2 regions of the Paraburkholderia hayleyella genome follow, and region 1 is predicted to be linked to the other one. Evidence: riboswitches for the same ligand, from Rfam matches in the RefSeq annotation. Region 1 holds a riboswitch; the other holds the start of a gene.

Evidence for each region. A riboswitch is a leader RNA that binds a small molecule or an ion and turns the genes downstream of it on or off. The one in region 1 is predicted to bind thiamine pyrophosphate.
Region 2: it holds a riboswitch for thiamine pyrophosphate, as region 1 does, so the genes downstream of both, GH657_RS02710 (FAD-dependent oxidoreductase) here and thiC (phosphomethylpyrimidine synthase ThiC) in region 1, are expected to answer to the same signal.

Annotation. Positions count from the first base shown of each region.
Region 1 covers NZ_QPES01000001.1:1,357,165-1,372,970, reverse strand. Annotated here, with positions in the region: gene GH657_RS06295 (sigma-54 interaction domain-containing protein) at 1-254, shown strand, start outside; gene GH657_RS06290 (hypothetical protein) at 529-1,125, shown strand; gene GH657_RS06285 (hypothetical protein) at 1,122-1,679, shown strand; gene GH657_RS06280 (iron-containing redox enzyme family protein) at 2,311-3,132, shown strand; gene GH657_RS06275 (VOC family protein) at 3,153-3,656, shown strand; gene GH657_RS06270 (ABC transporter ATP-binding protein) at 3,721-5,094, opposite strand; gene GH657_RS06265 (ABC transporter permease) at 5,140-6,888, opposite strand; gene GH657_RS06260 (double-stranded DNA-specific endonuclease) at 7,881-8,147, shown strand; gene GH657_RS06255 (ATP-binding protein) at 8,241-9,560, opposite strand; gene GH657_RS06250 (response regulator) at 9,544-10,269, opposite strand; gene GH657_RS06245 (Spy/CpxP family protein refolding chaperone) at 10,568-11,140, shown strand; gene GH657_RS06240 (pirin family protein) at 11,210-11,908, opposite strand; TPP riboswitch at 12,177-12,295, shown strand; gene thiC (phosphomethylpyrimidine synthase ThiC) at 12,422-14,353, shown strand; gene GH657_RS06230 (glycine zipper 2TM domain-containing protein) at 14,537-14,749, shown strand; gene GH657_RS06225 (hypothetical protein) at 14,980-15,585, shown strand; gene GH657_RS06220 (DMT family transporter) at 15,758-15,806, shown strand, end outside.
Region 2 covers NZ_QPES01000001.1:579,298-595,103, forward strand. Annotated here, with positions in the region: gene GH657_RS02675 (glutamate synthase-related protein) at 1-968, shown strand, start outside; gene GH657_RS02680 (glutamate synthase subunit beta) at 1,083-2,549, shown strand; gene GH657_RS02685 (hypothetical protein) at 2,672-2,896, shown strand; gene GH657_RS02690 (hypothetical protein) at 3,190-3,753, shown strand; gene GH657_RS02695 (hypothetical protein) at 3,750-4,040, shown strand; gene GH657_RS02700 (hypothetical protein) at 4,049-4,663, shown strand; gene GH657_RS02705 (ABC transporter ATP-binding protein/permease) at 4,741-6,495, opposite strand; TPP riboswitch at 6,877-6,987, shown strand; gene GH657_RS02710 (FAD-dependent oxidoreductase) at 7,228-8,385, shown strand; gene thiS (sulfur carrier protein ThiS) at 8,448-8,645, shown strand; gene GH657_RS02720 (thiazole synthase) at 8,740-9,555, shown strand; gene thiE (thiamine phosphate synthase) at 9,552-10,688, shown strand; gene GH657_RS02730 (ABC transporter ATP-binding protein) at 10,785-11,615, shown strand; gene mlaE (lipid asymmetry maintenance ABC transporter permease subunit MlaE) at 11,612-12,379, shown strand; gene mlaD (outer membrane lipid asymmetry maintenance protein MlaD) at 12,441-12,980, shown strand; gene GH657_RS02745 (MlaA family lipoprotein) at 13,004-13,906, shown strand; gene GH657_RS02750 (MlaC/ttg2D family ABC transporter substrate-binding protein) at 13,961-14,590, shown strand; gene GH657_RS02755 (STAS domain-containing protein) at 14,587-14,859, shown strand; gene GH657_RS02760 (ABC transporter ATP-binding protein) at 15,122-15,806, shown strand, end outside.

The DNA.
Region 1 (15,806 bases):
CGCTACGCGTGAAAAAACCGTTCGCGCCAAGCGACGCGATGAGCGTCTGGGTGGGCACGCCGCTGGCCGAGGCGCAAAAACAGATCATTCTCGGCACGCTCAAGCATTGCAACGGCGACAAGCGCCGTGCAGCCAAAACGCTCGGCATCAGCCTGAAAACGCTCTATAACCGCCTGAGCCTCTACGATCAGGCGGACGCTAGCGAGATCAACGACCTCCACCACGCTGACGACACGAACAGCGCCAACGCATAACGACAACGTGTAACGCCAACGCATAACGACAACGGCGCGCCCCAGGTATTTTTACAAGACAAGCCAGGGCCTGCGATCCTCCTTGCCGTCATCCCCAAGTTTTTGCAAATCCTTGCAATTCCCCCCTGCCATTTTCAGCAGGCATCCTGCACAATGCCGCTCGCAAACGACCGGATGATGGACCGGATCGCCCCCGGACAAAACCGGATAAAACCCAGCACTACGATGTATCTGGGTGGTGGCACAGCAAGCCGCCAGCAGTCAGGAATGCCTCATGCAAAACACGATGGACCCAACGTGCCCGACGCGCACCTCGCCTCGGGCATACGCGCTTACGGCTGTCGCCGCGATCACACGAGGCGCGTTATTACTCGTAGCAGCCAGCGTGGCGACGGCATTGAGTGGCTGCAGCTCGCTCTATACCGAAACCGCCACCACAGGCGCGGGCATTGCCGGTGCCGCGCTCGCCGCCAAGGTCACGAACAACGCCGCCGTCGCCTCAGGTATTGGCCTCGGCGCAGTAGCCCTGGCCCGTGCAGGCGTGCAGTATTCCCAGCGCGTGATTCATCGTGATACGCAAAACCGCATCGCTGCCGCCGCTGGGGGGCTCGATACCGGAGCCATCGCCAAGTGGAGCGTCCAGCATGCCGTCCCCATCGAAAACGACGAACACGGCAGCGTCACCGTCAGTCGCACGATCAGCAGCGGTGCGCTCGATTGCAAAGAAATTGTGTTTTCGGTCGATCAGGCAACCAGCACCAAGACGGCCGCCAGCAGCGCGTTTTACGTCGCGGCGATCTGCCGCGACGGCACGACATGGAAATGGGCCTCGGCTGAACCCGCCACCGAGCGCTGGGGAGCCCTGCAATGACGGCTCATTTCGAGCGCCTCAAGCATCTCAAGCATCTCAAGCATCTCAAGCAGGCCAGCGTGACTTGGGGAGTGGCGCTGTGTCTCAGCCTGAGCGTACTGTGCAGTGGCTGTGCCTCGGTGGGGGCGGCCAGCGGTGCAGCGGCAGGCATGCTCTCGGGGCTGGTGAGCGCGAACCCTGCCGTAGGGATCGGCGTAGGCATCGCCGTGCAAGCCGCCACGGACGAAGCCGTCAAGCGCTATATGAAATCCATGCACGGCGATCAGCAAGATGCCATTGCCGCCCTGGCGGGCGGGCTGGCAGTGGGTCAGAGCCGTCCTTGGCAAGTGCAACACATACTGCCGCTCGAAAACGGCCGCGGCCAGGTTCGGGTCACGCGGGCCTTCAGTTCGGCGCTCGCGCTATGCAAAGAATTTATGTTTTCGGTCGCGCAAGGCAGCAAGCCCGATGCCCCCGAGGCCTGGTACAACGCCAGCGCCTGCCAGAGCAGCGGTGGCGGCTGGAAGTGGGCTCAGGCCGAACCCGCCGTCGCGCGCTGGGGCAACTTGCAATAACGCTGGACAGGCCGCCGGCCTGAGCACCCATCCAGCGGCTCGGCCGTGCAACGCGATGCCGCAATGCTTTTCTATTTGCCTTTCTGTTTTATCTGCTTGATCTGTTTCATTTGCCTTCAGAACTGGCTCATGGCCTGATTTTCAGCTAAAAATCAGCAATCTTAATCAATTCAATAATCGACTAATACACAATATATAATTCTCAGCAATCCTATTATTTATTGCCTATACTACCCGCACTTTCCAACCTTAATGACAATACTTAAATCGCGCTCAAGTTCACGTCATTAATGCAGGTGAAACGGCAATCGAGTAGCCATTCTTTTTCGCCGCTATTCGTCTGTTTACCGAGACACAGCCCGGTGACGCGCTCCCGCGAACACAACACCCAGATTCTCCACGAACTCATCTCACTGGTTCTTTTTGTCAATCCTCAGCGCTACCTTTTCACGCCATCGCCCCGTGTTTTATATCTAGTCAGGAGGATGCATGACGAACAAGTTCCCGTTTTAATTTACCCGGCCAGCCGTATCGATTCGTCGATGCACACGTGTTAAATAACGTTCTTCATACTCGCCATAACAAGAACAAAGATAAATGCGCGCATGAAATCAGGTACGAGGTACTTAACATGCACAAGATCAATATCAACTGGAATTCAGGCGATAGTAGCCAGTTCTGGAACATGGCGGACCTTTTACAGGAGCAAACCGTTGAGCTTGCTGGCGATCTGTTCGCATTCGTCGAACGCGCCGCGCCCGATGAGCTGAACTCCATCCTCATTCAATACCGCTTCTTCACTGTTTATTACATCCCGGATATCGCCATCCTCATCGCTCGCCTTCAGGATGGCAAACTTCGCAGCTTTATGGCCGACGTCCTGTTCGACGAACTGGGCCGGGGCGACCCTGCCGGAGCGCATCCGCGTCTCTATGACGATTTCCTGAGAAGCCTCAACAGCCAGAACGACGAACTGGACTCGCTGGCGCTAGCCGACAATATCGACATTCTCGACAGTACCCGCAGCAAACTCGTCAGCAGCAACACGAGTTCCGCCTACTCGGTCGGGCTACGAGGCATGGGGGGCGAATGCGTGTGCCAGATCTACCTGGCAAGGCTCTACGAGCACCTCATCAAGAATCCGTTCATTCAGCAAAACCGGCCGTCCATTGACTGGAGGTTCTGGGACCTGCATATCGGCGAACACGATATCGCGCATCGGCTCACGACACGCCAGTTAATCAACGAAGAAATCATCCAGCAAGGCAACGAAGCAATCAGTGACCTCGGGCTCGGCTACCAGGAGAGCATGCATTCGTGGGGAGACTTCTGGAATAACGTCCTCGCCTCCGCGACATCTTCCGATGTCAGACGCACGCGGATTTCCTCCACTTTTGAGTTTCAGCCTGCGGCCTTGTCTGCCGGCATAAGCCATAACGTCACGCTTAACTAGTTTTATTTGCGGAGCCTGATATGAAACAAACTCACGCGCAATTTCACCTCGCCATAGCCGTGTTCGACCTGGAGGTATCGCGGCAGTTTTATCGTGATGTGTTGGGGGGCGAGGAAGGACGGTCCACAGACAACCTGATCGACTTCAACTTCTATGGCCATCACCTGGTGCTGCACATCGCACCGGAACAATGCGCCCGGACATCGGGGACGTTTGAATCGAAGTTTCACGACGAGAAGGTCACCGTGCCACATTTTGGCCTGAATTTCGACAGGCAAACCTGGAGCGAACTGGCTGAGCGAATCAAGTCACGGAATTATCCGTTCGTCGATCCCCCTCACGTGCGCATGGCGGGAAAACCGGGCGAACACGCCACCCTCTTCATCATGGATCCCTCGGGCAACGCACTTGAGTTCAAGGCCTTCAAAAACCACGATGAGGTGTTTTCGAAAATCTTCGATCCGAAGACCCGCGATCTATCCAGCCTTGAGGCAGAAGTGGCTGCCGCCGTCTATCAAACGTAACGTCGAGCATTCGATGCCCGCGCGAACCCGGCTAAAATCATGCCGGTTCGCGCGGGCTCTACTTTCAGGATTCGACATCCTCCAGACTGAAAATTTCAGTCTGGTCGTTGTACGAGAAAATTTCACCATAACGGCCCCAGTTGATCACCGCGTCGAGCGTTTCTTCGGCGGCGCTGTCCGAGAGAAAATCTTCCAGTTCCTGCTCGAAACGCACGCGCGGTGCGCGATGTCCGGGGCGCTCATTGAGCACTTTCTTGATCCGTGCCGCGAGCGGCACATGGCGCAGCAAATGCTCGGCGAACATCAGCTTGCGCTCCTGGGTGCCAAACTCGGCAAACACGCGGGCAGGCGGTGTCAGGAAAATATCGCCCTCGCGCACATCGGCAAAGCCCAGATGCTGCAACACTTCGGCTACCGGGAACAGATCGTCCACCTCCAGATGCAGCGAACGCGCAATTTCAGGCATATCCGCGCGACCGTGATACGGCGCGGCGGCGAGCATTTCGATCAGACCCGCCATCAGGTTGGTCGACACATGCGGCAGCCAGTTGCCCAGCTCCAGCCCCCGGCGCATCGCTTCGCCGATCTGGCGCGCGGTCATCTTGGCGTAGATGTCGTCCACAAGGCGGCGGAACGCCGGATCCAGCCGGTTACGCGGATGCTTGAACGGCACCTTGATTTCAGCGATCACCCGCCCCGGATTGGATGAGAGCACCAGGATCCGGTCGCACATGAACACCGCTTCTTCGATGTTGTGCGTGACGATCAGCACCGCCTTGATCGGCATGCGCCCCTGCGTCCATAAATCGAGCAGGTCGGTACGCAAGGTTTCGGCAGTCAGCACGTCGAGCGCGGAGAACGGCTCGTCCATCAGCAGCAGCGTCGGATCGACCACCAGCGCGCGGGCAAAACCCACGCGCTGGCGCATGCCGCCCGAAAGCTCGCGCGGATAGGCATTCTCAAACCCGTCGAGACCAATCAGGTCGATCGCGGCGAGCGCGCGTTCGCGTCGCTCGCGTGCGCCGACGCCTTGCGCTTCCAGCCCCGCTTCGACGTTTTGCAGCACCGTCAGCCACGGAAACAGCGCGAAGGTCTGGAACACCATCGCCACGCCCTTGGCCGGACCCGAAACCGGCTCGCCCAGATAGCTGACCTCGCCATCGGTCGGCTCGATCAAACCCGCGATGATGCGCAGCAAGGTGGATTTGCCCGAGCCCGAGCGGCCTAGCAGGCCGACAATTTCGCCCTCACGCAGCGTCAGGTTGACATCGTCGAGCACGAGCAGTTCGCCCTGGGTTTTATTGAACCCCCGGCAAACATCCTTCACTCGCAGGATTTCAACGCTCGTGTTCGCCCCTTGTGCACCCGTGTGGGACGGCGTGGCCGCCGAAGCAGAAGCCGCAACGGTGGCGGTTTTAGGGGGTTTGGAATTTTGCATCGCGTTTTGCCTCAATGTTGCCCAGTCTCAGTCTTCATTCCAGTTTCAGTCGAGCCGCAGCTTCGCTTCGGCATACGCGTACAGCGGACGCCATAGCAGGCGGTTAAACAAGGTCACGAATAGCGACATCACGGCAATGCCCATGATGATCTTCGGATAGTCGCCCGCCTCGGTGGTCTGCGCAATGTAGGCGCCCAGGCCATGAGCCACCACCCGGGTGTCGCCCCACTGCACGTATTCGGCGACGATGCTGGCGTTCCACGCACCGCCCGAGGCCGTGATCGCACCCGTGACGTAATACGGAAAAATACCTGGCAGCATCACCTGACGCCACCATTGCCAGCCGCGAATCTGGAGGTTCGCCGCGGCTTCGCGGTAATCGTTGGGATAAGCGCTGGCCCCGGCGATCACATTGAACAGGATGTACCACTGCGTGCCCAGCACGATCAGCGGTGACAGCCAGATGTCCGGGTTCAGGTGAAAACGCACGATCAGCAGCACGAATACCGGAAACAGCAGGTTGGCCGGAAACGCCGCCAGAAACTGCGCGAGCGGCTGGATTTTTTCAGCGAGTGCGGGCCGCAGGCCGATCAGCACACCGATCGGCACCCACACCACCGACGCCAGCGCAATCAGCAAAATCACCCGCAGCAGCGTGGCGAGCCCAAGCAGGAACACATGACCGACCTCATCAAGCGAGACACCCGTACGCACGTAGGCCACGACGTAATACACGATGTACACCGTCGCGGCGAGCACCACGCTGGCCCAGACGAGATCGCCCCAGCGCGAGGCGGGCCCGGACTGCGAGCGGGTATGCCTCGCTTGCTTGCGCCATGCGGGCAAACGCAGCGGTACGCGCGCGGCTTTGGCAAAGAGCCAGCCCACCGGCACCAGCAAACGATGAATCAGCCGCGTGCGGCGGATCAGGTCGAGCAGCCAGGATTCGGGGGCATTGCCAGAGCTGGTGGTTTCCATGCGGAACTTGTCGGCCCACGCCACCAGCGGACGGAACAGAAGCTGGTCATAGGCGAGGATCACGATGGTCATGGTCAGGATGACCCAGCCAATTGCATGCAGATCGGTGTTCGAGATCGCCTGTGCCAGATAAGAGCCAATGCCAGGCAATGTGATGGTGTTGTTGCCAACCGTGATGGCCTCGGAAGCGACGACGAAAAACCAGCCGCCCGACATCGACATCATCATGTTCCAGATCAGGCCGGGCATCGAAAACGGCACTTCCAGCTTCCAGAAGCGCTGCCAAGCGGTCAGATGAAACCCGCGCGAGACTTCATCAAGATCGCGTGGCACCGTGCGCAGCGACTGATAAAAGCTGAAGGTCATGTTCCACGCCTGGGCGGTGAAAATAGCGAAGATCGCCGCCAGTTCCGCGCCCAGCACGCGCGCTGGAAACAGCGCGAGAAAAAACGTCACCGTAAAGGAGATATAGCCCAGCACCGGCACCGATTGCAGGATGTCGAGAATCGGCACCAGCACCTGCCCGGCCCGGCGGCTCTTGGCCGCCAGCGTGCCATAGAGCAGCGTAAACACCAGTGATGCGACCATCGCCGCCAGCATGCGCAACGTGGTGCGCATCGCGTATTCCGGTAAATGGGTCGGATCCAGCGAGATGGTCTGGGTTTTGAGCGTGGCAATGGGCGCCATCGTTTCGTGAAAACCGATCGCAGCCATCGCTATCACGCAGATGATCAGGGGAAACGCCACAAAGTCCCAGCGGTTGGGTAAAACCCGCCACGCCGAGGCACTAGCCGTCCGGTTTGGGTTGAAATCCATCAAAGCCCCTCCCCGCGCACAAGCTGCGAGATGTGCGCGATGTGCGAAATGTGCGAGATGTGCAATGGCGCCGGGATAATGCCGGGGGTCACCCAGGCACGGCTGCAAAAAAGGCGGTCCGGACAGTGGAATTCAAACATGGCTAAACGCATGGGCGCGGTGATTCGTTGGCGTGAACAACGCGTGGACCGGCGAGAGACAAACCGGCACGACACTACTACTTCCTGTATTTCAGGGCCATCCGCGACATGCCCGGCGATCGGGCCTGGATTGCAGCGGGATTCAGTTCAGAGTCAAAACGGATAAGACTGCAATTTGGCCGACAATTTGGCCGACAATTTGGCTGACAATTTGGCTGACATCAGACGCAGCAGCGAATAAGCCGCCAGCGCCTCATGCCGGCTGGCGGCCCGTGGCCAGGTCACGTGAAGGCTTAAACGCTTCCCGTAATGCGTGCAGGCGCCCAGCAGAAGCCTCTGGCGGCACCATGGCAAGTGGGCGCAAGCCGTTCAGCAGTTCAAGCCATTCCGTTAACTTTCAGCTCATTGAATGAAGCCAACGGTGATCGCGGAGCGGATGGTACAGCAAGAGCGGAATGCCGCCGTGCGTGCGCCAGACCGCAAACCCCGCAAACCAGATAGCCGCAGCAGCGGCGGACCCCAGGCGTTAAGACCGGTACCCACAATCTGGCGGTATCACACGCCATCCCGGCAACGCTAGCCAAACCCGCCTCCCCAGCGCGTCCTGGCACAATCCCGGAATTATGCCGTGAAGCCCGCCATCGCGGAACCCGCCGTGACGAACAATCCGTTAAAAACTTTCACGCGAGCCGCGAACAACATGCTGAAAATGCGCTGAAAACGGGGTCAAGGCAAAGCCCGCCTTGCTTTCCGGCTCCTTCTCGGGCCATGCCGGCGGGCGGGCCATTTCAAGGCTTTTGTGAAGGCGGGTATGATCGACCCTCACCACGCATTGCGTAACAGGAGGTTTGCATGAAGGGAAATCTGGTGATTGTCTGCCGCGATCAGGACGCTAATGCGTTCGACCAGTTGATGGCCGAATATGGCGCATTCCAGACGCGCTTATCGTCCACCGCGTGGTATCTGAAAATGGACGTCGCGCCAGAAATTATTCAGGAAGAAATTCTCGCGCTGCTCGGCAAATACACCACGCATTACATCTTCGAAGCCGAAACCGTCACCTGGAATACCGTCGATAGCGATGCCGCTACCGCACTCAACACGTTATTCGGCGAGTAAGGCCCGCGCTACAGCCCGGCACCTTGCAACCTGCGCCGCGTCCCTCGCCCGGGCCGCGCGGCGCTTTCCCCCCGAGGGCTCCAGCCACCGCGCTCACCCTGCATCGGTCATGGCCGCTGTCCGTGAGCGCGATGCCAGCGGAAACACCATGCGCACACGCAAACCATGCCCCGTCTCCGTCTGATTGGTAATTTCGCACTCGCCGCCCGCGCGCCGCACTAGCCGCTCGACAATCGCCAGCCCCAAGCCGCTATGGCCGTTACCGCCGCGCGCCGGATCGAGCCGCACAAAGGGCCGGCTGGCATTTTGCAAATCGTGCGCAGCAATGCCGCGGCCATGATCGCTGACCGATAGCGTAAAACCCTCTGCCGTGCGCGCCGTGGCCACCACTACTGGCGGCTCGCCATACGCATGCGCGTTATCCAGCAGGTTCGATAAAATCCGGTCCAGCGTCGCCGCCGGCAAACGAAATGCCGCCCCCGCCGCCAGATCGGTTTGCACCGCGGCAGCGGGGGCGCTCACCGCACGGTAGTTGTGAATCACGCGCTCACACTGTGCGTCGACCTCCACCACCCCGCTGCGATCCGCGCTATCGTGCGCGAACACCAGAAACTGCTCGACGATATGCGTCATCGAATCCACATCGCGCACGACGCCATCGCGCATCCTGGCGTCATCCATCATTTCGGCGCGCAGGCGCAAGCGCGCGAGCGGGGTCTTCAGATCGTGCGCGACGCCCGCTAGCATCACCGCGCGGTCATTCTCGGTGCGGGCGACTTCCTGCACCATCTGGTTGAAACCTTGCGTGAGCTGACGCAACTCACGCGGGCCCCGTTCGGGCAGCGGCGGCACAGGCAAGTTGCGGCCAAAGCGCGTCACCGCCTGGGCCAGCAAACGCAAGGGCCGCTGCAACTGCCAGGCCGCGAGCAGCGCCGCCATCACCGCCGCCGAAAAAATCATCGTCAGCCACAACACCATGCGATCCAGCGAGCGCGGCGGCCGCAGCGGCTGAACCGGCACCACGATCCAGTTGCGATCGCGGGCGGCTTTCACCCAGAGTGTCGGCGGCTTGCCCGGCATGCCAAGACGAACTTGCGTCGTGGCTGGCAAACGCTCGCGCAGATCATCGAGAAAACGACGCAGCGGCTCTGGCAAATCGGTGCGGTTTTCAGGCACATCGGGGCTTTGCGGATCGACGAGCTGCACCCGCGAAGGCAAAGGTTGATCGGGTGCATGGATCACGTGCTGTCGCACGGCATCGACCACGAACACGGCTTCTTCGACGGCGTAACGGGTCTGCTGCTGGTTGCGCTCAAGGCGCATCAAGGCATACCAGGCGAAATGCGACAGCAGCAGCGAACCGATGACCAGTAGCGCCAGCCGCCCGAACAGCGAATCAACCGCTCGTCGCATGCTGCTCGCCATTCGGCACGAAAACATACCCCCGGCCTCGCACCGTCTGGATAAAACGCGGCAGCGCCGGATCGGTTTCGAGAATGCGGCGCAAACGCCAAACCTGCACGTCGATGCCGCGATCGGTGCCGTCGTATTCAGGACCGTGGAGCAGCTCCAGCAAACGCTCACGGGTGAGCGTGCGCATCGGATGGTTGACGAAAATTTTCAGGAGCGCGAATTCGCTACCGGAAAGCACGACCGGTTTGCCATCGTGATCCAGCATGCGCGCCTGGAAATCGAGCGAGAAACGGCCGAAGACGAACGGCTCGCGTTGCTCGGGTGCGGCAGCCGTTACCGAGGTTTGCCTGCGGCGCAGCACGGCCTGCACCCGCGCCAGTAACTCGCGCGGATTAAACGGTTTGCCAAGATAATCATCCGCGCCCAGTTCGAGGCCGACGATGCGATCGATGTCATCGGCGCGAGCCGTCAGCATGATGACCGGAATGTCATCGCCCGACGCGCGCAGCCGCCGCAGCGCCGTCAGGCCATCCACCCCGGGCATCATCAGATCGAGCACGATCAGATCGGGCCGTTCGCGCTCCAGCCTGCGCTCAAGTGTGGCGGCATCATGCAGCACCGAAACCTCGATGCCTTGCCGGACCAGATATTCGCGCAACAAATCGCGCAATTCGGCGTCGTCATCGACGACAAGAATTTGAGTAGTCATGGGACGCAAGTTTAAACCGCGCGGCCCTGCTTTCAGGTGTGTGGCAGGGGGCAAAAGGTTACCGGGAGTTACCGCCTGTTACGACGAAAGGCGCTCGTAATGCCGCGTAACAACGGCGCCTCTGTGCGTAATACAGCACAGCGCGGCAGCGCTTAGGCTGTGCCCTGACCCGCGTGAAGTCCGCGCTTTCCTGACGTCAGCCAAGCCGCGCCCCCTGTTTTTGTTTTTGCCGCGGCCGCTGTGTCATGACAAGCATGAGGCTCTCAGCGGCCTGGTTTTTCATTTAAGGAGCTCTGCCATGTTTGCCATGTTCAATCGTTTTTCCACACGCTCGCCGCGTCTGCTCACCGTCACCGCCACGGCCCTGTCGCTGGTCATGGGCAGCGCCTACGCCGCCTCGTCCGATGACACCCCCGGCCCCGGCTGGCATGGCCACGGGATGCTGCGGCAGATTAGTCAGCTACACGACCCGTTGCATCTGAATGCCGCCCAGGAACAACAATGGCAAACGGCGCTCGCCACCACTCAGCAAAACCGTCAGGCCGCCCGCGCCAGCCATGAGCAAATGAAACAGCAATTCCAGGCGCTGCAACAGCAGCCGATTCTTGACCTGAATGCATTGCACGCCGCCCAGCAACAGGCGCAGCAGCAAGCGGCGCAACGCCGTGAGCAAACTATTGGCGCCTGGCTAGCGGTCTACAACGGTCTCGACGATCAGCAAAAAACGTTAGTCAGCACCGCGCTCAAACAGCATTTCGCGCGGATGGAAGCGCGCCACGGCAAGATGCGCAAGCTCATGAAACCGCATGGCCCGGCTACATCCGCAGCAGCAGCGGCACCGGCAGCGTCGGCTCCGGTGGTCCAGCCGTAAGCGGCTCAGCCCGCACAGAGCAGCAAGGCCCCGGCCAGGCGTGAGCCTGGCCGGGGCCTGATCCGCCTTTCAGGCCAGATCGAACAGCAACACCTCGGCGTTCTCACCCTGCTCCAGCGTGACAGCCTCCACCGCGCTCAACATCGCCGCGTCGCCCGCCGTGAGTATCGTACCGTTCACGCTCAACCTGCCGCGTACCAGATGCACATAGGCCTGCCGTCCAGGCGCGAGCGCCAGCACCGCGCGCTCCGGGCCATCGAACAAGCCCGCATAGATCGACGCATCCGCGTGAATCGTCACCGCGCCCTCGCGTCCATCGGGTGCGGCTACGATGCGCAAGCGCCCGCGTTTTTCCGCCTCGCCGAAGCGCTTTTCTTCGTAACCGGGCGGCTCGCCGATGCGCTGCGGCAAGATCCAGATTTGCAGCAGATGCAGCGGCGCTTCTTTCGACGCATTGAATTCGCTATGCCTCACGCCCGTGCCCGCGCTCATCCGCTGCACGTCACCGGGGCCGATCGTCGAGCCATTGCCCATGCTGTCGCGGTGCGCCAGCGCACCTTCGAGCACATAGGTGACGATCTCCATGTCACGGTGACCATGCGCGCCAAAGCCTTGGCCCGCTTCGATGCGGTCTTCGTTGATGACCCGTAGCGGGCCGAAATGCATGTGCTTCGGATCGTGATAATCGGCAAACGAAAAGCTGTGATACGAATCGAGCCAGCCGTGATTGGCGTGGCCGCGTTCGGCAGAACGACGAATCTCGAGCATGATGTTCTCCCTGACCCTGCGTGTGAATGTGAATGCGGGAAATACCGTGGCGCATCGAGGCGTCTCGATGCGCCTCAAGGAAGCGAGTCTCGAATGTAGGGGTGAAGCGCGCTTTTCACAATCGCGCCAAAAGCACCGGATCGTTCTATTAATCACGGTAATAAAACGAATCCAATCTCCGGCGATGCCCCTCGCCAACGCCCTCGCGCAGCCTGCCGCCGGTTGTCTGGCGGTTGCCAGTTTCCAGCCCGGCGGTGTATCGTGTGCGCTGCTAACGCGGGGGTCCTGCGGTGCAGCCTGTTGCAAACGGCGCGCCACGTGGGTGAGAAATACCCTTTGAACCTGATCTGGATAATGCCAGCGCAGGGAAGCGTCCGGGCTTCGCCATACTCCTGCGCCCATCCAGCGCATCCCGTCTGCGAACCCGCCCTCTTCCCCTCGCCCGTCTTCCTTCCAGCCTCCAGCCGTTCCGCCCCGTCTCCTGCGTAGCCCCCACCCCATCAGGAGAGACGCATGAACGCCAACCCCAAATTCCTTTCGGCCGACGCCCATGTCGATGAAGCCGCCGTTGCACCGCTGCCGAATTCCCGCAAAATCTACGTCACGGGCTCCGAGCCCGACATTCGCGTGCCGATGCGCGAAATTATCCAGGCCGATACGCCTGACAGCTTCGGTGGCGAAAAAAATCCACCGGTCTACGTCTACGACACCTCGGGCCCCTACACCGACCCGCAAGCCCAGATCGACATCCGCGCGGGCTTGCCCGCCCTGCGTCAGCGCTGGATCGAAGCACGCGGCGATACTGAGGCGCTATCCGGCCTGAGCAGCCATTTCAGCCGCGAGCGTGCGAGCGACGACGCCACCACCGATCTGCGCTTTCCGGGGCTACAGCGCACCCCGCGTCGCGCACGCAGCGGCGCCAACGTGACCCAGATGCATTACGCCCGGCAGGGCCTCATCACGCCCGAGATGGAATACATTGCGATCCGCGAAAACCAGTGCCGCGCGGAGTACCTCGAAAGCCTGCGCACGAGCGGCCCGAACGGCGCCAAGCTGGCCGCCATGATGGGCCGCCAGCATCCGGGCCAGAGCTTTGGCGCGGCCACGTTCGATCCCGGCGCGCTCACGGCCATCACGCCGGAGTTCGTGCGCGATGAAATCGCCCGCGGACGCGCGATCATCCCCGCCAACATCAATCACCCGGAAAGCGAGCCGATGATCATCGGCCGCAATTTCCTCGTGAAGGTCAATGCCAATATCGGCAACTCGGCGGTGACCTCGTCGATTGGCGAGGAAGTCGACAAGATGACCTGGGCGATCCGCTGGGGCGGCGACACGGTGATGGACCTGTCGACCGGCAAGCACATTCACGAAACACGCGAATGGATCATCCGCAACAGCCCCGTGCCCATCGGCACGGTGCCGATTTACCAGGCACTCGAAAAGGTCAACGGCCGCGCCGAAAACCTGACCTGGGAAATCTTCCGTGACACGCTGATCGAGCAGGCCGAGCAAGGCGTCGATTACTTCACGATTCACGCGGGCGTGCGTTTGCAATACGTGCCGCTGACAGCGAAACGCATGACCGGCATCGTCTCGCGCGGCGGCTCGATCATGGCGAAATGGTGTCTCGCGCATCACCGCGAAAGCTTTCTCTACGAGCATTTCGAAGACATCTGCGAAATCATGAAAGCGTATGACGTGAGCTTTTCGCTAGGCGATGGCCTGCGTCCCGGTTCGATCTACGACGCCAACGACGAAGCCCAGCTCGGCGAGCTCAAAACCCTGGGCGAACTGACGCAAATCGCATGGAAGCACGATATCCAGACCATGATCGAAGGCCCCGGCCACGTGCCGATGCAGCTCATCAAGGAGAACATGGATCTGCAATTGCAATGGTGCGACGAAGCCCCGTTCTACACGCTCGGCCCGCTCACCACCGATATCGCGCCAGGCTACGACCACATCACCTCGGGTATCGGGGCGGCGATGATCGGCTGGTTTGGCACGGCGATGCTCTGCTACGTCACACCCAAGGAGCACCTGGGGCTACCCAACAAGGACGACGTCAAGACCGGCATCATCACCTACAAGCTCGCGGCCCACGCCGCAGATCTGGCCAAGGGCCACCCTGGCGCGCAGGTGCGGGATAACGCGCTGTCGAAAGCGCGTTTCGAGTTCCGCTGGGAAGACCAGTTCAACCTCGGGCTCGATCCGGACAAGGCACGTGAATTTCACGACGAAACGCTGCCCAAGGATTCGGCCAAGGTCGCGCATTTTTGCTCGATGTGCGGGCCGCATTTCTGCTCGATGAAAATCACTCAGGACGTGCGCGAATTCGCCGCGCAGCAAGGTCTCAGCGATGACGAGGCACTGCAAAAAGGCATGGAAGTCAAAGCGGTCGAATTTATCAAAAACGGCGCGGAAATCTATCGCCGCCAGTAAGAGCGACTTACGCCAGGCGAGGCCGGTCCGGACGTAGCCCGGAACCGGCTGCTCGCGCAGCGTGCGGCTGCAACATCTCATTACAACAATCTCGCGGCCACCCGTTACCATCCTGCAAGTAAGCTGTTCAACCTGTCGTTTGCCGTTTGCCTTTTTCCCTTTAATTAACCAGAGGAATACACCATGAAATCCATTCAACGAATAAGCGCGCTGGCGATTGTCCTAGCCACCGTCATGAGCCTGTCTGCCTGTGACAACATGACCCGCCGCCAGCGCGATACCGCCATCGGCGCAGGTATTGGCGCTGCCGCTGGCGCGGCCATTGGCGACAATGCGCTGTCAACGATCGGTGGCGCGGCAGCGGGTGGCCTGATCGGCAATCAGATCGGGAAGTAAACCGAAACCGCGCACGCGGCGCTTTTGCGCAGCATTTTGCAATACCGCCTACCTGTTTTCCCCGCAGCGCCTGCCTGTTGTACAGTCAGGCGCTGTTTTCATTGCTTCAGACCTGAACTGAAATAAGCGGTTACCCGATCGCAACCTGGCACAAGCCGCAACGACGTATGCTCCAGGCATCATGTCGTGTGCGTCGTCTGCACCCTGCGATGCCTCATCAGGAGTTTGCCGTGTCTACCGTTTTTTCTGCCTATCGTTTCATCAGTTCCATCAGTTCCATCAGTTCCATCAGTTTCATCAGCTTCATCAGCTTCATCAGCCGCGCCCTCAACGCCGTCCCCAGCCACTCAAGCACTCGTTCAGCCCGCCGCTGGGCCCGGCCACTGGTCTTGCCCGCGCTCGCGCTGAGCCTTTCCGGCTGTTATTACGCTGGCCCCTATGGTTATGGCTATAGCCCGTATGGCTATGGCAGCTATTACTCCACTGATTACTCCACTGTTCTCCCTGGCACGGCGGTTCAAACAGAAACCGTTGTCACTCCGTCTGGCGTAGATACCAGCGCCAACGTCCAGCAAACCACGTTCACCACCACCACCACGCAATACGCACCGGTTGTCGTCGCACCGCCGCCCGTCTATCTCGCTCCTCCGCCCGTTCCCGTTTACTACCCGGCTTATTCGACGTGGTACGGCGGCCCCCGCTGGTGGGGCGCGCCAGCGATATCGCTCAACTTTAACGGCTATTGGGGCGGGCACCGGGGATACGGGGCATACGGAGGCGGTCGCCGGGGATACTGGGGCGGATATCGGGGCTACCGGGGACGCGGGCGGCGCTAAACCCGCTGTTCGTGAGCAATAAGCCCGGGCAAGCCACTCGCAAACCCTCCCCGCGCTCGCCAATCGAGGCGTGCTGAGGCATGCTGTTTCATTCAAATGTAAAAATTTTTGTTAAAAAGAGGTGCTACCATGCCCTCGCGTTCCGCTTGACTCCTTGCGCGAGGCTTCTTCGATGACCCCCGGTAACCTCCTTCAGTTGCTCATCCTCGCGGCCTTATGGG
Region 2 (15,806 bases), 780 kb from region 1:
AAGCGAAAGGGCTGGATTTCTCGCGCGTGTTTTATCAGCCGCCGGTCGCCGCGGAGATTGCGCGCAAACACAACGATGTGCAGGACCATGGCCTCGTGCGCGCGCTGGACCACACGCTGATTGAAAAGGCCCGGGCCGCGATCGAACACGGCGAGCATGTGTCGTTCATCCAGCCGGTACGCAACGTGAACCGCACGGTGGGTGCGATGCTCTCCGGCATGATCGCCAGAAAGCATGGTCACGAAGGTTTGCCCGATGACGCCATCCATATTCAGCTGAAAGGTACGGCTGGCCAGAGCTTCGGCGCGTTTTTAGCGCGCGGCGTCACGCTCGATCTGGTCGGCGACGGCAATGATTACGTGGGCAAGGGGCTCTCGGGCGGGCGCATCATCATTCGTCCCACCAACGATTTCCGCGGTAAATCGGAAGAAAACATCATTTGTGGCAACACCGTGATGTACGGCGCGCTCGAAGGTGAGGCGTTTTTTCGGGGCGTTGCGGGTGAGCGTTTTTGCGTGCGTAACTCCGGCGCCACAGCCGTCGTGGAAGGCACGGGTGACCACGGTTGCGAATACATGACCGGTGGCACCGTCGTGGTGCTCGGCGAAACCGGGCGGAACTTTGCCGCGGGCATGTCGGGCGGCGTGGCCTATGTGTTCGATCCTGAAGGAAGCTTCGCGGGCAAGTGCAACAGGTCGATGGTCGCGCTCGATCCGGTGTTGCAGCAAGCCGAGCAGGAACGCACGATCAACCCCGCGTTGTGGCACACCGGGGCCACCGATGAAGCCTTGCTTAAAGGGCTGGTGGAGCGGCACTTCCAGTTCACCGGTTCGCTGCGCGCCAAGGTGCTGCTGGAAAACTGGGATGCCTCGCGCCGTCAGTTCGTGAAAGTTTTTCCCACGGAATACAAGCGTGCGCTCGGTGAGATTGGCGCGAAGAAAACGGGCAAGGAAGCGCTCGCCGCCTGAGCATCGTGGCCCGCTACCCGGCGAGCACCCCAAATTATCGACGCTGGCTGCGCGTGAATGCAGCCAGCGCCCGATCCCTGATCAATACTGCTGATAGATAAAGAAGAGCATCCCATGGGCAAGGCAACCGGTTTTCTGGAGTATGAGCGCCGCCACGAGGCATATGAAGCGCCACTCACACGCATCAAGCATTACAAGGAGTTCGTTGCAGCGCTGGCTGATGACGAAGCAAAAATCCAGGGCGCACGCTGTATGGATTGCGGTATTCCATTTTGCAATAGCGGCTGCCCGGTGAATAACATCATTCCGGACTTCAACGATCTCGTATTTCATGGGGATTGGAAGACCGCGCTTGAGGTACTGCATTCAACCAACAACTTTCCTGAATTCACCGGCCGGATTTGCCCGGCGCCGTGTGAAGCCGCCTGCACGCTGGGCATCAACAATGATCCGGTCGGGATCAAATCGATTGAGCACGCGATTATCGACAAAGCCTGGGCCGAGGGGTGGGTCGCACCGTTGCCACCCAGGCACAAAAGCGGCAAAAAAGTCGCGGTGGTGGGGTCCGGGCCTGCGGGTTTGGCGGCAGCGCAGCAGCTCGCGCGTGCCGGACACGAGGTCACGGTATTCGAGAAAAACGACCGGATTGGCGGCTTGCTGCGCTATGGCATTCCTGATTTCAAGCTGGAGAAATGGCTGATCGATCGTCGCATGCGGCAGATGGAAGCCGAAGGCGTGAGCTTTCGTGCCAATGTTTTCATCGGTAAGGAGCCTTTGCCCGCCTTCGTGGGCAATACCGCAAAAGAGACGCTCTCGCCCGACGATCTCAAAGCCCAGTTCGATGCGATTGTGATTGCAGGGGGTTCCGAGACGCCGCGCGATCTGCCGGTGCCGGGCCGTGAGCTCGCGGGCATTCATTACGCCATGGAGTTTTTACCGCAACAAAACAAGGCGAACGCCGGCGATAAGGTGCTCAACCCGTTGCTGGCGAAGGGCCGGCATGTCGTGGTGATTGGTGGGGGCGATACCGGCTCGGATTGCGTCGGCACGTCGAACCGGCATGGCGCGAAAAGCGTGACGCAATTTGAGTTGCTGCCGCAGCCGCCTGAAACCGAAAACAAGCCGCTGGTCTGGCCGTACTGGCCAGTGAAGCTGCGCACCTCGTCATCGCATGAGGAAGGATGCGAGCGCGACTGGGCGGTGGCGACCAAACGTTTCGAAGGCAAAAACGGCAAGGTTGAAAAACTGGTTGCCGTGCGCGTCGAATGGAAGGATGGAAAGATGCAGGAAGTGCCCGGTTCGGAATTCGAAATGAAGGCTGATCTGGTATTGCTGGCGATGGGGTTCACGCAACCGGTTGCACCTGTGCTGGAGGCCTTCGGCGTTGAACGGGACGCGCGCGGCAATGTGCGCGCGGCAACGGAAGGCGATCACGCTTATTACACCTCGGTCGATAAAGTTTTTGCTGCGGGCGATATGCGCCGCGGACAGTCGCTGGTGGTTTGGGCGATCCGCGAAGGACGTCAGTGCGCACGTTCGGTCGATGCCTTTTTGATGGGGCATTCGGAGTTGCCCCGGTAACGACAGGTTTGGTTTGTGGGTCGGGTTTCTGGCGTTAGGCTTTCGTGGCCCAGCGCCGGGTTCCCCGCCCAAGAAGTGCTGCCACAGCCCAGCCCACCGACCATTCGCCGTCCCAGCCTCCTATGGCTGATGAAATCAGCGCGCTGGTGGCAATTATTCCGGCCTCGCTTTTTGTCATGGCCCAGGCCGCGATCAAGGTGGGAATCAGGAATGATGCGGGGCTTAGCTGGGATTTGCTGGTTTGTTATATGTTAAAACCCCCGGGATTATGCCGGAAATTGCAAATTAAAATTAATAGGATGGATAATTTAAAAATAGAAGGCTGCCGGTTTGATATAAATATTTGAGGTTGAAAATAACTGGGTGGATTAAAACGCAAGATGATGCGTGGTAATTTGATGGGCGGTAATAGATGCGCGTCGTACATGAGGTGTGCTGGATTATGGCATGGGATTTTATGGGTTTGTAATAAGTTATCGCAGAAACGTTGCCTGGGTGATTTATGCCTTTTTATTATCTCTATAATTTTGCGCCCTGATTTAAGTAAAATCCCTGATTGACTGTGCTTGCCTGAAAAATAGAAATTAAAGCCTTCTGTAAATGCGGCATTTGGCTTGCCACATAATTCTATGGGTGGCGTATGAAATATATGAAGTGGGGGACGGCGTTTGCTGTTGTTGCCGTGATTTCGGTATTTGTTGTGTGGAAATTTATCAAAAATAATGAGGATATTTCTCAAATATCAAGGGCTGAAATAAAGCCGGCAGGAAGCCTGGCTATTCCTGTCGCCGCATCGGCAGCGAATACAGACCCGGAGCATTTTATTACTCAGGACGATGTGCCATTTCCACCCATCGCTGATCATCGTGGCTTGCTGGTCGATGGCCAGTATTTCAAACCCCGTCCTGATGTGGCGAGTTACATTGAGAAAGAATATTCGGATATTCCCACCCGGAAAGCCATGTTGCAATTTGCTGCGGCGTTTGAGGCGAGTATTGCGCTGGGCGGAACGGAGGATGGGGCGACGAGGGCTGCAGTATCGGAGCTGGATGCGCTGGGTTGTATCTCGGAAAAATTGTCAGATATTAGTATTAAAGAAAGACTTCATTTAATTAAAGAAATTGAAGCAAGAATGCTCAATTCTCCCGAGAGAATGGTTGCATATGGAGAGAAAGGAGTCATCATGCGTTTTTTGAGGGGGTGATACTTGCATTTATTTTGATTGTGTTGTGGGGGCGTGCTTATGCAAATAATGAAAGTGGCTGTGAAAAGAAGCTTGTTATTTCATATGCTAATGGAATTATGAATAGCTTGTCTAATAGAACGGCGGGGATGAATGCATTAAAAAGCATGGTTGGATCGTCGTATGGTGGCTCTCCCGTAGAATATAGTCTGTCCGACAACCCCACAGAAGGCTTCTTAAAAGATCTGGTCCGTGTATTAAAACAAAAACTGGCAGAAGATCCTGGGCTGAGCTGGGGTTCAAGGTAACCCAGCCGATGGGCCACAGCTTCGTGGGCGTCTACGTCGATCCGGAATCCCGTTCCTGCGCCTCGATCAAAAAGATGACGCAAACCGGCCTGGACCGGCTCGGCCATCCGAACAAGGCAGGCGCGATCCTCGCCCGCTACCGGGCGGTGTCATGGAAGATGGCGGCCCTGCAGCCGGGCATGGAGGCCTCGTGTAACAGCCAGGTGGCAGATGGCATCTGGCCGCTGTCCTGGGTCAACACGGCACGGACGTTCTACCTGAAAGCACCTTACGACGCGGCGAAATCGTATGTGTTCGTCGATGCAGAGGGGCGGAGCATCGATCAGGCGGGGCTGGACCCCTATCTTCCAGAAGGGATGAGTGGCTGGCTGGCCCTCCAGAACAGCGGCGCTTTCGACCGGAGCTTGACGTGGATTGGCCCAGCCGGGCTCTACAAGGAAGGACTTTGCAGTGTCAGCGAGGGCCCGCCCGACACCAGCAAGTTCAGCCTGCTGGATTACTTCAACTCGCCGGACAAGGAGGCGCTGGCCGCTGGGGGCATCACGTTGAGCTGGTTGCCGACGACTTTGCCGTTTGTCTCGTTGCGTGCGGATGTCTGTACCAAAGAGGCGATCACGATGTAGTGGTTTCTGCCAGCGCCACAGCATAGATAAAAACATAGGCAAACAAACCACGAAGTGCTCTTCCCGGATGTAACTTCTCACGCTTCCTTCGTCTGCCGCTCCATCTCGAGCGTGTCGCCATGAAACTCCGCGAGCGCTTCCCGATGCGCAACGCTGACAATGGCGGCATTCGCTAGCCGCTCGACAAACAGTCGATAGAGCCGCGCTTCGTTTTCTGCATCGAGCGCGCTGGTTGCCTCGTCGAGAAACAGATAATCCGGTTTGTGTAGCAGCACCCGGGCTGCCGCCAACCGTTGCTGTTCGCCTGGCGAGAGCATGCGGCTCCAGTGCCCGGATTCTTCCAGACGCTCCGTATAGCCTGCCAAATGACATGCACGGAGCGCTTCCTGACAGGCTTCGTCGCTATAGGCATCAGCAACTGACGGATAGGCGAGTGCGGCTTTTAGCGTGCCGATGGGCAGATAGCTCTGCTGCGGGATGAACATCATCCGGGCGTTCACGGGCACATCAATCGCGCCGTCGCCGAAGGGCCATAAACCGGCGAGCGCTCGCATCAACGTGCTTTTGCCCGCACCGGATGGCCCGCGAACAAGCCAGCGCGAGCCTGGCTTGATCGAGATGTCACGAATGCGCGAGAGCGCATCGCCATTGGGCAGCGCGAGGCGTAACTGATGGGTGGAGAGTGCATCGGCATTGACGTAATGCAGATTGATGCCGCCATGCTCGGTAGCGGGCGAAACGGATTCCTTCAGATGCGGCGCGTGCATGGTGCGGCTAAATTCACGCAACCGGTTCACGGTGGCGCGCCATTCGACGAGCGTGCCGTAGCTGTTGATAAACCACGAAAACGAGTTGCTGACCGTGCCGAAGGCCTGCGAAATCTGCATCAGCACGCCGAACGTGAACGCGCCCGCGAAGTAACGCGGCGCGGCGACAACCAGCGGAAAAATAATTGCAATCTGGCCATAAAAGCTCAGCACGAAGGTGAGACGGCGGGTGTATTTCATCACCTGCCACCAGTTGTCGCGGATACGGACGAAGAGGTTTTTGGCGTTGTTTTCTTCGGTGTTCATGCCGTCGTAGAACGCGATTTGCTCGGCGTTCTCGCGGACGCGGATCAGGCCGAAACGGAAATCCGCTTCGACGCGTTGCATCTGGTAATTGATCGATACCAGCGGATGGCCAAACTTCTGGATCACCAGCGAGCCGCCTACGGCATAGAGCGCTGCCGCCCACACCATATAGCCAGGAATATGGATGGGCGTGCCGCCCAGGGTGAAACTCAGTGCCCCGGCGAGCGACCATAGAATCGTAATAAACGTTATCAGGGTGATGACGGTCGAGAGCAAATCCAGCGTCAGCGACAACGTGGTGTTGGCAAATGACTGGAGGTCATCGCTAATTCGCTGATCGGGGTTATCCGTGAGCCGGTCGCGCTCGATACGATAAAACGTGCCGCCACGGAGCCAGTCTTGCAGATAGCGTGTCGTGAGCCATTGGCGCCAGCGAAAGCCGAGCATCTGCCGCAGATATCGCCCATAAACCGCAAGAATAATGAAGGCGAAGGCCAGCCCGCTGAACACCAGCAACAGATGGGGGAAATCGCGGACGTTTTTGGCTTGCAGGGCGTTGTAGAAATTCGCATTCCAGCGGTTCAGCCAGACATTGATTGCGATCACCAGCAAGTTCATCACGATGATCGCCGCAAGCAGGCTCCAGGCGATCTTGCGTTCTTCGGAGACCCAGTACGGCTTGATCAGGCTCCACGCGGAGACGGGTTGATCGTCGGTGGGCATGCGGCGGAAATCGGTGTTCGGTGTGTCGGGTGTCATGGCCATCCTTTGAGTGCCGAAGTCTCGCGCTACGACGCTAGGTGGAAGTAAATGTGGACGTGTGGGCGCGGGTCTGAAATGTCGTTGCGCGGCAGGCCGCTTGCGGGCCGCCCGCAGGCTGTCCAGTTGCGCGAGTGTGAGCGGAATGTCTTAAACGGACATTAACGGGATAGAACGTGCCGCGCGCCCTGGGCTGACGTCTCGCCGTGCCCGGTGACGCTGTTGCGGCGAACGAGCCTGTTTTGCGGATCAGACATTGTGCCAGAGCATGCTGCATCGCAGCGCCGCCGTGCGCTGCGCCAGACTGGCCGGACTTGCCAGATGGCTTACGCTGCATGGGTGCCGGTTTGCTGGTGAAGCGCCGTTGTGTTCTAATGCCCCACGACGAAACAGGGGTGCTGGGCTGCGGTTCACACGTGGCAGCGCGGCTGAGAAAAACCCTTCGCACCCGATCCGGGTAATACCGGCGCGGGAAGTTTCCGGAAGCTTCTTCCTCTTCCATCGCCTTGCCAGACGGCAGCCACATGTGGCATGCACAGTCTGGCCGGTTTCGCCCGCCGGTTTCGTCTTGGGTGCGCGCTTTTTGCCGTGCAGACAGGATCCGATGACCGCTCATTTTTCCGTTTTCTATTTCTATTGCGCTCCTGCGCCTTTTTCCATTCGCTCTCCGTTTGATGGCATGGACGGCATCGGACATGGTCGACCTTATCCGCGAAGCGAATCATGCCCACGATGACCCCGTCTCCGTCTCTGTCACCGTCTTCTTCGCCTGTTTCGTCCTTTTCTGCCAGGCCCGATGTCGCGGTGCTGGGCGGCGGGTTATGCGGCCGTCTGGTCGCATGGCAGCTTGCGGGCGCGGGCTATCGCGTGGCGCTTTATGAGCGCGGAGACGCGGCCGGATCGCATTCGGCGGCCTGGGTGGCCGCGGCGATGCTCGCGCCGCTGGCCGAAGCCGCTAGCGCCGAGCTGCTGATCACCCAGTTAGGTGCGGCATCGCTTGAAACCTGGCCGAAGGTGCTCGCAGCCTTGCCCGAACCGGTTTTTTTCCAGCGCAATGGCACGCTGGTGCTCTGGCATCACGCCGATCGCACGGAAGCACCGTTGTTCGAGCGCCGTTTGCGGGCGAATGCGCCGGCGGAATGGCTCGATGACGGCCTGGTGCGCTTCTCGGGCGCGCAACTCGATGCGCTCGAGCCCGCGCTGGCAGGGCGCTTCCCTCAAGGCTGGCTGTTACCGCGCGAGGGCCAGCTCGATAACCGTCAAGTGCTGCACGCGCTGGCGCTAGGCCTGGCCGAGCGGGGTGTGGCACTGCACTGGAATACCGCGGTCGACGAGCCTGCGTTGCCCGCCGCAGGCCTCACGATTGACTGCCGCGGGTTAGGGTCCAAGCCGGTTTGGCCGGGGCTGCGTGGTATCCGGGGCGAAGTCGCGCGGGTTCATGCACCCGGGATTGAGCTTTCGCGGCCGGTGCGTCTGCTGCATCCGCGCTATCCGTTGTATCTCGCGCCCAAGCAGGACAGCGTGTATGTCATCGGTGCGACCGAAATCGAAGGCGAGGACGCCTCGCCAGTCAGCGTGCGCTCGGCGCTTGAGTTGCTGAGCGCGGCGTTTTCGGTGCATCCGGGTTTTGCCGAGGCGCGGATTCTCGAACTCAATGCGCAGTGCCGGCCGACCTTGCCTGATCATCGCCCCGCGCTGGTGTGGGACGGCGCCGCGACGTTGCGGGTCAATGGGCTGTACCGGCATGGCTACATGATCGCGCCCGAAGTCGCTGAGGCGGCTGTCAGTCTGGCCCACTGGCTGCTCGATGGCCGGGTTCACGATGCGGATGCGTTTGCCGCCTGGCGCCGCGAGACACGATGGCCGGCACTATTTCATCAGGCTGATTGAACATCCGCCCCTCGTACTGATTGAACGAACCGAACGAACCGAACGAACCACTTCCTTACATCATGGATATTCATCTCAACCAGAAGCCGTTGTCGCTGCCCGAAGGCGCGACGATTGCCGATGCGCTCGTTGCTTACGGCGCGCGTCCGCCGTTTGCCGTGGGGCTTAATGGCGCTTTCGTGGCCCGGTCGCAGCATGCGTCGCACGCCCTTCGCGCGGGCGATCGGCTCGATGTCGTGCAGCCGGTCGCGGGCGGCTGAACCTTCAGCGCTTTTGTCTGGCACCCTGGCCCGATTTTTCCCGCCCTCTGCCATTGCTCTATTGCTCCATTGCTCCACCAGCAAGGATGTTCCGATGATTTTTCCTGTTCTTTCCGATCCACTCCGGCTGTATGGCGAGACGTTCGCCAGCCGGGTGCTGCTCGGCACTTCGCGCTATCCCTCGTTGCAATCGCTTTCGGATTCGATTGATGCGGCCCGGCCCGGCATGGTGACCGTCGCGCTGCGCCGCCAGATGCAGACAGATGGCGCGCAAACGGGTTTCTTCGATTTGCTCAAGCGGCATGGCGTGCCCCTGCTGCCCAATACGGCCGGCTGCCAGAGCGTGAGCGAAGCGCTCAATACAGCGTATATGGCCCGCGAAGTCTTCGAGACCGACTGGATCAAGCTCGAACTGATCGGTGACGATTACACGCTGCAGCCTGACCCCGTGGGTCTGATTGAGGCGGCGGCCACGCTGGTCAAGGCCGGGTTCAAGGTTTTGCCGTATTGCACGGAAGACCTGGTGATTGGCCGCCGTTTGCTCGATGCGGGCTGTGAAGCGTTGATGCCATGGGGCGCGCCGATCGGCACCGGCAAGGGCGTGGTGAATCCTTATGGGCTGCGCGTATTGCGCGAGCGTTTGCCCGATGTACCGCTGATTGTCGATGCCGGGCTTGGCGTGCCGTCGCATGCCGCGCAGGTGATGGAGTGGGGTTTCGATGGCGTGCTCCTGAACACCGCTGTGTCGCAGGCGACGCATCCGGCCGCGATGGCACAGGCCTTTGCGCTGGGTGTCGAGGCGGGACGCCAGGCGTGGCTGGCGGGGCCGATGGCCGAGCGCGAAACGGCTCATGCCAGCACGCCCGTGGTGGGTTTGCCGTTTTGGCATCAGGACGGAGGGGCCGCGTGAGTGATGCGTGGGCAGGTTCGGCGCGCGGCCCGTTCTGGCCGCCTGCCGATGAACAGGCTGCCGTTGCCGGGCGTATTCGCGCGCGTCTCGGCGATTGGGCGCCTCCCAGCCAGCCTTGGTGTCTCTGCTTGAGCGCGCCGGATGAGGCCCGGCGCGGAGATCTGATTGTCGTGATGCACGCGCCTTCCTCGGCACGCTCTCCAGACGCGAGATCTTCGCTTGCTGGCAGCCCAATCGCGCGTTGGCAGCGTCAGGGCGCGGGCGTGATCGAAGTAGTCGGGCCCACCGCGCTGACGCTCCACCTTGATGGCGAACGCTATGCCCTGGAGGGCGTGCTGTCCGACGACTGGATCGCCGCGCTGGCAGCTTTCCTCGATTGCGGTTTTGCCCCGCACGATGCGTTAGTGCTGGCGTTGGCATGGCGCGCTGGCGACGAACTGAGCCTGGCTGATCCATGGCCGGTCGATCTGGCGCGCTTTCCGCGCGTGATGGGTTTGCCCGCCGCGCCTGCCGTTGCGTTTGCGCCGTGTCCCGTGCGACTGGGTCTTTATCCTGTGCTGCCGACGGCGCAATGGGTCGAGCGTGTGCTGGCTTTCGGCGTGAAAACGGTGCAGTTGCGTCGTAAAACGGCAGAGCCTGCGGAACTCGCGTGCGAGATTCGGCAAAGTGTGGCGGCGGGACGGCGGCATGATGCCCGGGTCTTCATCAACGATCACTGGCAAGCGGCGCTGGACGCGGGCGCTTACGGCGTGCATCTCGGCCAGGAAGACTTGCCCGGCGCCGATCTATCCGCGCTGGCGGCAGCCGGCATGCGGCTTGGTTTATCGACGCACGGCTACTACGAGATTCTCCGGGCGCTGCACTATCGCCCTAGTTACATCGCGCTAGGCGCCGTGTTTCCCACCGCGACCAAGCATGTGTCAACCGGGGCGCAAGGTTTGGCGCGGCTGGCGCGCTATGTGCGTTTGCTCGATGGCGTGATGCCACTGGTGGCGATCGGCGGCATTGATGCCGGGCGGCTGTCTGCCGTGCTGGCGACGGGGGTCGGCAGTGCCGCGGTCGTGAGCGCGGTGACCGGTGCGACAGATTCCGCGGCGGCTGTGGCCGCGTTGCAGTCTATGTGCGACGCATGAGTGCAGTACTGCGTGGAGGCTAATCGGGGCGTGTGACGGCACGGTTCATACGATGGCCCTATAATTGCCGGCTGCTGACAAAAGACCCCTCGTTTCGTGCCATTTAATCCCGATAATCCCGATCACCTGCTTGAATTACGCGACGTCGACTTCGGTTACGGCGATCGTCTCATTCTGTCGTCCCTGAACATGCGTTTTCGCCGTGGGCAGGTGATCGCGGTGATGGGCGGCTCGGGCTGCGGCAAGACCACCCTGTTGCGGCTGATCGGCGGCCTGATGCGGGCGCGGCGCGGTCAGGTGCTGTTTCAGGGGCAGGACGTGGGCGCGCAAACGCGCGATGGTCTTTACGCGCTGCGGCGAAAAATGGGCATGCTGTTCCAGTTCGGTGCGCTGTTTACGGATGCCTCGGTATTCGACAACGTGGCTTTCGCCCTGCGCGAGCATACCGATCTGTCTGAAGCGCTAATCCATGACCTCGTGCTGATGAAGCTCAACGCGGTGGGTTTGCGTGCCGCACGCGATCTCATGCCTTCCGAGATCTCCGGCGGCATGGCGCGGCGTGTGGCGCTGGCGCGGGCCATCGCGCTCGATCCCGAACTCATGATGTATGACGAGCCGTTTTCTGGCCTCGATCCCATTTCCCTGGGCATTACCGCCAAACTGATCCACACGCTGAACCAGGCGCTCGGCGCGACCTCGATTATGGTGACGCACGAAGTGCCCGAATCGTTTGCGATTGCCGATTATGTCTACTTTCTGGCCAACGGCGGTGTGTATGCCGAAGGCACGCCGTCTCAGCTGTGGGCCTCGACGGATGCCACCGTGCGCCAGTTCCTCGACGGCGCGCCGGACGGCCCATTTAAATTCGACTATCCGGGCAGCACTTCGCTGGCGACTGATTTTGGCGTTGGCGGAGGGGCAGCATGATTAGCGCAATTGGACGTTCGGTGATCGGCGGGCTTGAGCGCGCGGGCTATGCGACGCGTTTTTTCCTGCGGCTGATGCTCGAATTTTTTCCACTGCTGCGGCGGCCACGGCTTGTCACGCGGCAAATTCACTTTGTCGGCATTTATTCGCTGCTGATTATCGCGGTGTCGGGGCTGTTCGTCGGCTTCGTGCTGGGCTTGCAGGGCTATTACACGCTGAACCGCTACGGCTCCGAACAGGCGCTCGGGATGCTGGTGGCGCTGTCGCTGGTGCGCGAACTGGGGCCGGTGGTGACCGCGCTGCTTTTCGCTGGCCGTGCGGGTACCTCGCTCACGGCTGAAATCGGCCTGATGAAAGCGGGTGAACAGCTCACCGCGATGGAAATGATGGCGGTCGATCCGCTCAAGGTGGTGATAGCGCCGCGGATGTGGGCTGGCATTATTTCGATGCCGGTGCTGGCGGCGATTTTCAGCGCGGTGGGCGTGATCGGCGGCTACATCGTGGGCGTGTTGCTGATTGGCGTGGATTCCGGCGCGTTCTGGTCGCAGATGCAAGGTGGCGTGGATGTCTGGCGCGATGTGGGCAATGGCGTGATCAAGAGCCTGGTGTTTGGCTTTGCCGTGACTTTTATCGCGCTTTACCAGGGTTATGAGGCCAAGCCGACGCCGGAAGGTGTGTCGCGCGCGACCACCCTGACTGTGGTGTACGGCTCGCTGACGGTACTCGGTCTCGATTTTTTGCTGACGGCGCTGATGTTCAGCTAGAACCACACGGATACGGTTTCCGCGCGGAAAGTCCCTGCCGCGCTAGCCGGTTCTCTTTGGAATGAAGATGAAAAAGACTGCTCTCGACTTCTGGGTCGGCCTGTTTGTTGTGCTGGGGTTCGTGGCGCTGCTGTTTCTGGCGCTGAAGGCTGGCAATATGAGTTCGCTGTCGTTTCAGCAGACGTATCCGGTGTCGTTGACATTCGACAACATTGGTGGCCTGAAGCCCCGTGCCGCCGTGAAAAGCGCGGGTGTGGTGGTGGGCCGGGTCGCGTCCATCGGCTTTGACAGCAATACCTATCAGGCGCGCGTCACGCTGGATCTGGACAGTCAATATCCGTTTCCGAAAGACAGTTCGGCGAAGATTCTCACGTCGGGCCTGCTCGGCGAGCAATACATCGGGCTGGAGCCTGGTGGCGATACCCAAATGTTGAAGGCAGGCGACACGATCACGATGACGCAATCGGCGATCGTGCTCGAAAACCTGATTGGGCAGTTTCTCTATAGCAAGGCAGCGGATTCGGGCGCCGCGAAGGCAGATGTCCCGGTACCCGCTGCGCTGGAACCGGTGGCGCCTGCTTCGGGCACGGCGCCCCAGTAACAAACAAGGAAGGAGTAAAACTCATGCAGAACAAGGGTATCCGCACTGGCGTACTGGTGCTGGCGATGTCACTGGCGGGTTGCTCGACCGTGCAGACGCCGATCAAGGCTGATCCGATCGAAGGCTTTAACCGCACGATGTTCACGGTCAATGACAAGATCGACCAGTACGCGCTCAAGCCGGTCGCCGAAGGCTATGTGTGGCTGACACCGGAGCCGGTGCGCGATAGCGTGACCAATTTCTTTTCGAATGCTGGCGATGTGTATATCGCGGCGAACAATCTGCTGCAGCTCAAGATTGCCGATGGTGTGGGTGACATCATGCGTGTCGTGATCAACACGATATTTGGCGTGGGCGGCCTGTTCGATGTCGCCACGCTGGCGAAGCTGCCTAAACACGACAACGATCTTGGCCTGACGCTGGGACACTACGGCGTGCCGGCTGGCCCCTATCTGGTGTTGCCGCTGATGGGCCCAAGCACGGTGCGCGATACGGTTTCGATGGTAGGCGACTACTTTGTCAATCCGCTTTCCTACGTCAAGCCGGATGCGGCAAGCTGGGGGCTGTACGGATTGAACGTGATCGATATGCGGGCCAACCTGCTGAGCGCGGGTGACGTGCTTGAAGGCGCGGCGCTCGACAAATATTCGTTTGTCCGCAATGCATACTTGCAGCGCCGCAAGTATTTGCTGTCGGATGGCAAGAGCGCGGCGTTGCCCGATTATGGCGACGATACGCCGCCGCCGAAATACGAAGACGTGGACGAGACTGATGCTGCTGCATCGGGTGCAGCGGCGGCGGCTTCGGCCGGGAGGAAGGCTTCAGCGCCGACCAGCGCGGGGAGCGCGCCGCAACCGACGACTGTGCCCGCCAGCCAGATGATTCCTCCCACACTTTTTGGCCATCCTTCATTCAAGTTGCGCTAACGCGTGGTAGCTTCCGCATTCGTGCGGAAGCATTCATTTTGGGCAGGATTTGATATGAAAAAATTATTCCTTGTGTCATTTTTTGCAGCTTTTCTGGCATTGACGGATAGTGCTTCCGCACAAGGTGTGGATACGAGTGCACCGGATATGCTGATTAAGACAGCCACGAAGCAGGTGATTGATGCTGTTCGCACTGACAAATCGGTGCAGCAAGGCGATATCAACGAGATCACGAAGCTCGTCAACGAAAAAATCCTTCCCTACACCGATTTCCTCCGTACCACGCGGCTGGCGATGGGCCGTAACTGGCGCGTGGCGACTCCGCAGCAGCAGCAGCAGGTGGTCGAGCAGTTCAAGATACTGCTCATTCGCACCTACTCTGGCGCGCTGGCCCAGGTCCGCGACCAGCAGATCCAGTACCGGCCATTTCATGCCGATCCCGCCGCGACCGATGTGGTCGTGCGCTCCATGGTGATGAACAACGGCACGCCGATTCAGCTGGATTACCGCCTGTACAAGACCCCCCAGGGCTGGCGCGTGTATGACATCAACGTGTTGGGCGCATGGCTGATTCAGGCGTATCAGCAGCAGTTCAATGAAGAGATTCAACAACATGGCGTCAATGGGCTGATCCAGTTCCTCACGCAGCGCAATCAGCAACTGGCGGCAGGCAAGCATTCATGAAGCGCTTCGCCAGCGGCGCGACACTCACGCACGCTAGCGCCACAGCGGTGCTAGCCATGGGGCTGCAGCAGATCGAGGCGGGCGCGCAAGAGGTGGATTGCGCCGCGCTGACGCAATTCGATTCGTCCGCGCTGGCCGTGTTGCTGGCATGGCAGCGCGCGGCACAGGCGCGCCATGCTTCACTCGATATCGTCAATTTGCCCGCTGGGCTGGCGAACCTCGCGCAAGCCTACGGTATCGCCGAGCTATTGCCGATGACGTCATCGTAGTTTCAGCGCTTCACTGATTTCGCCCGGGCTGTTTCGATGCCTACCGGGCTCAGGGATTTGAGCCTTTTGCCCTATAATCGAGCGTTTTTGGCGGGGATTTTGACTGTGGGAACGGGCCAGTCAAGCGGTCTCCAGTTAGTCGAGCAGCCCAAAGTAGTCTCGGCCGTCCCCATGAGCCGTCCCAGAACGAGCGGTTCCAAAGCGGCCCCCCATTCTTTTTTATTCCTCTCAAGGTGGCGTTGCTCAAGGCGGCGCGCAGCCCATGTCAGCTATCGAAATTCGTAACGTCAAAAAGCGCTACCGGAATTTGCAGGCGCTTAAGGGCGTCAGCTTTGCCGTGGAAGAAGGCGAGTTTTTTGGGTTGCTGGGCCCCAATGGCGCGGGCAAAACGACGCTCATCAGCATTCTGGCGGGCTTGGCCCGTGCGACGGAAGGCCACATTACGATACGCGGTCATGACGTCGTGAGCGATTTTCGTGCGGCGCGGCGTGCGCTTGGGGTGGTGCCACAGGAACTGGTTTTCGATCCGTTTTTTTCAGTGCGGGAAACCTTGCGCATTCAGTCGGGCTATTACGGCTTGCACCGCAATGACGCGTGGATCGACGAAATCATGGCCAATCTCGATCTCACCGAAAAAGCCGACGTCAATATGCGAGCGCTGTCCGGTGGTATGAAACGCCGCGTGCTGGTCGCCCAGGCGCTGGTGCACCGGCCCCCAGTGATTGTGCTGGACGAGCCTACGGCGGGCGTCGATGTCGAGTTACGCCAGACACTCTGGAAGTTCATTTCCCGCCTGAACCGCGAAGGCCATACGATCGTGCTGACCACGCACTATCTGGAAGAAGCCCAGGCGTTATGCGACCGTATCGCCATGCTGCGGCGCGGCGAAGTCGTCGCGCTTGAGCGGACTCATGCGTTGCTGCAACGTTTTGCCGGAACCCAGCTGT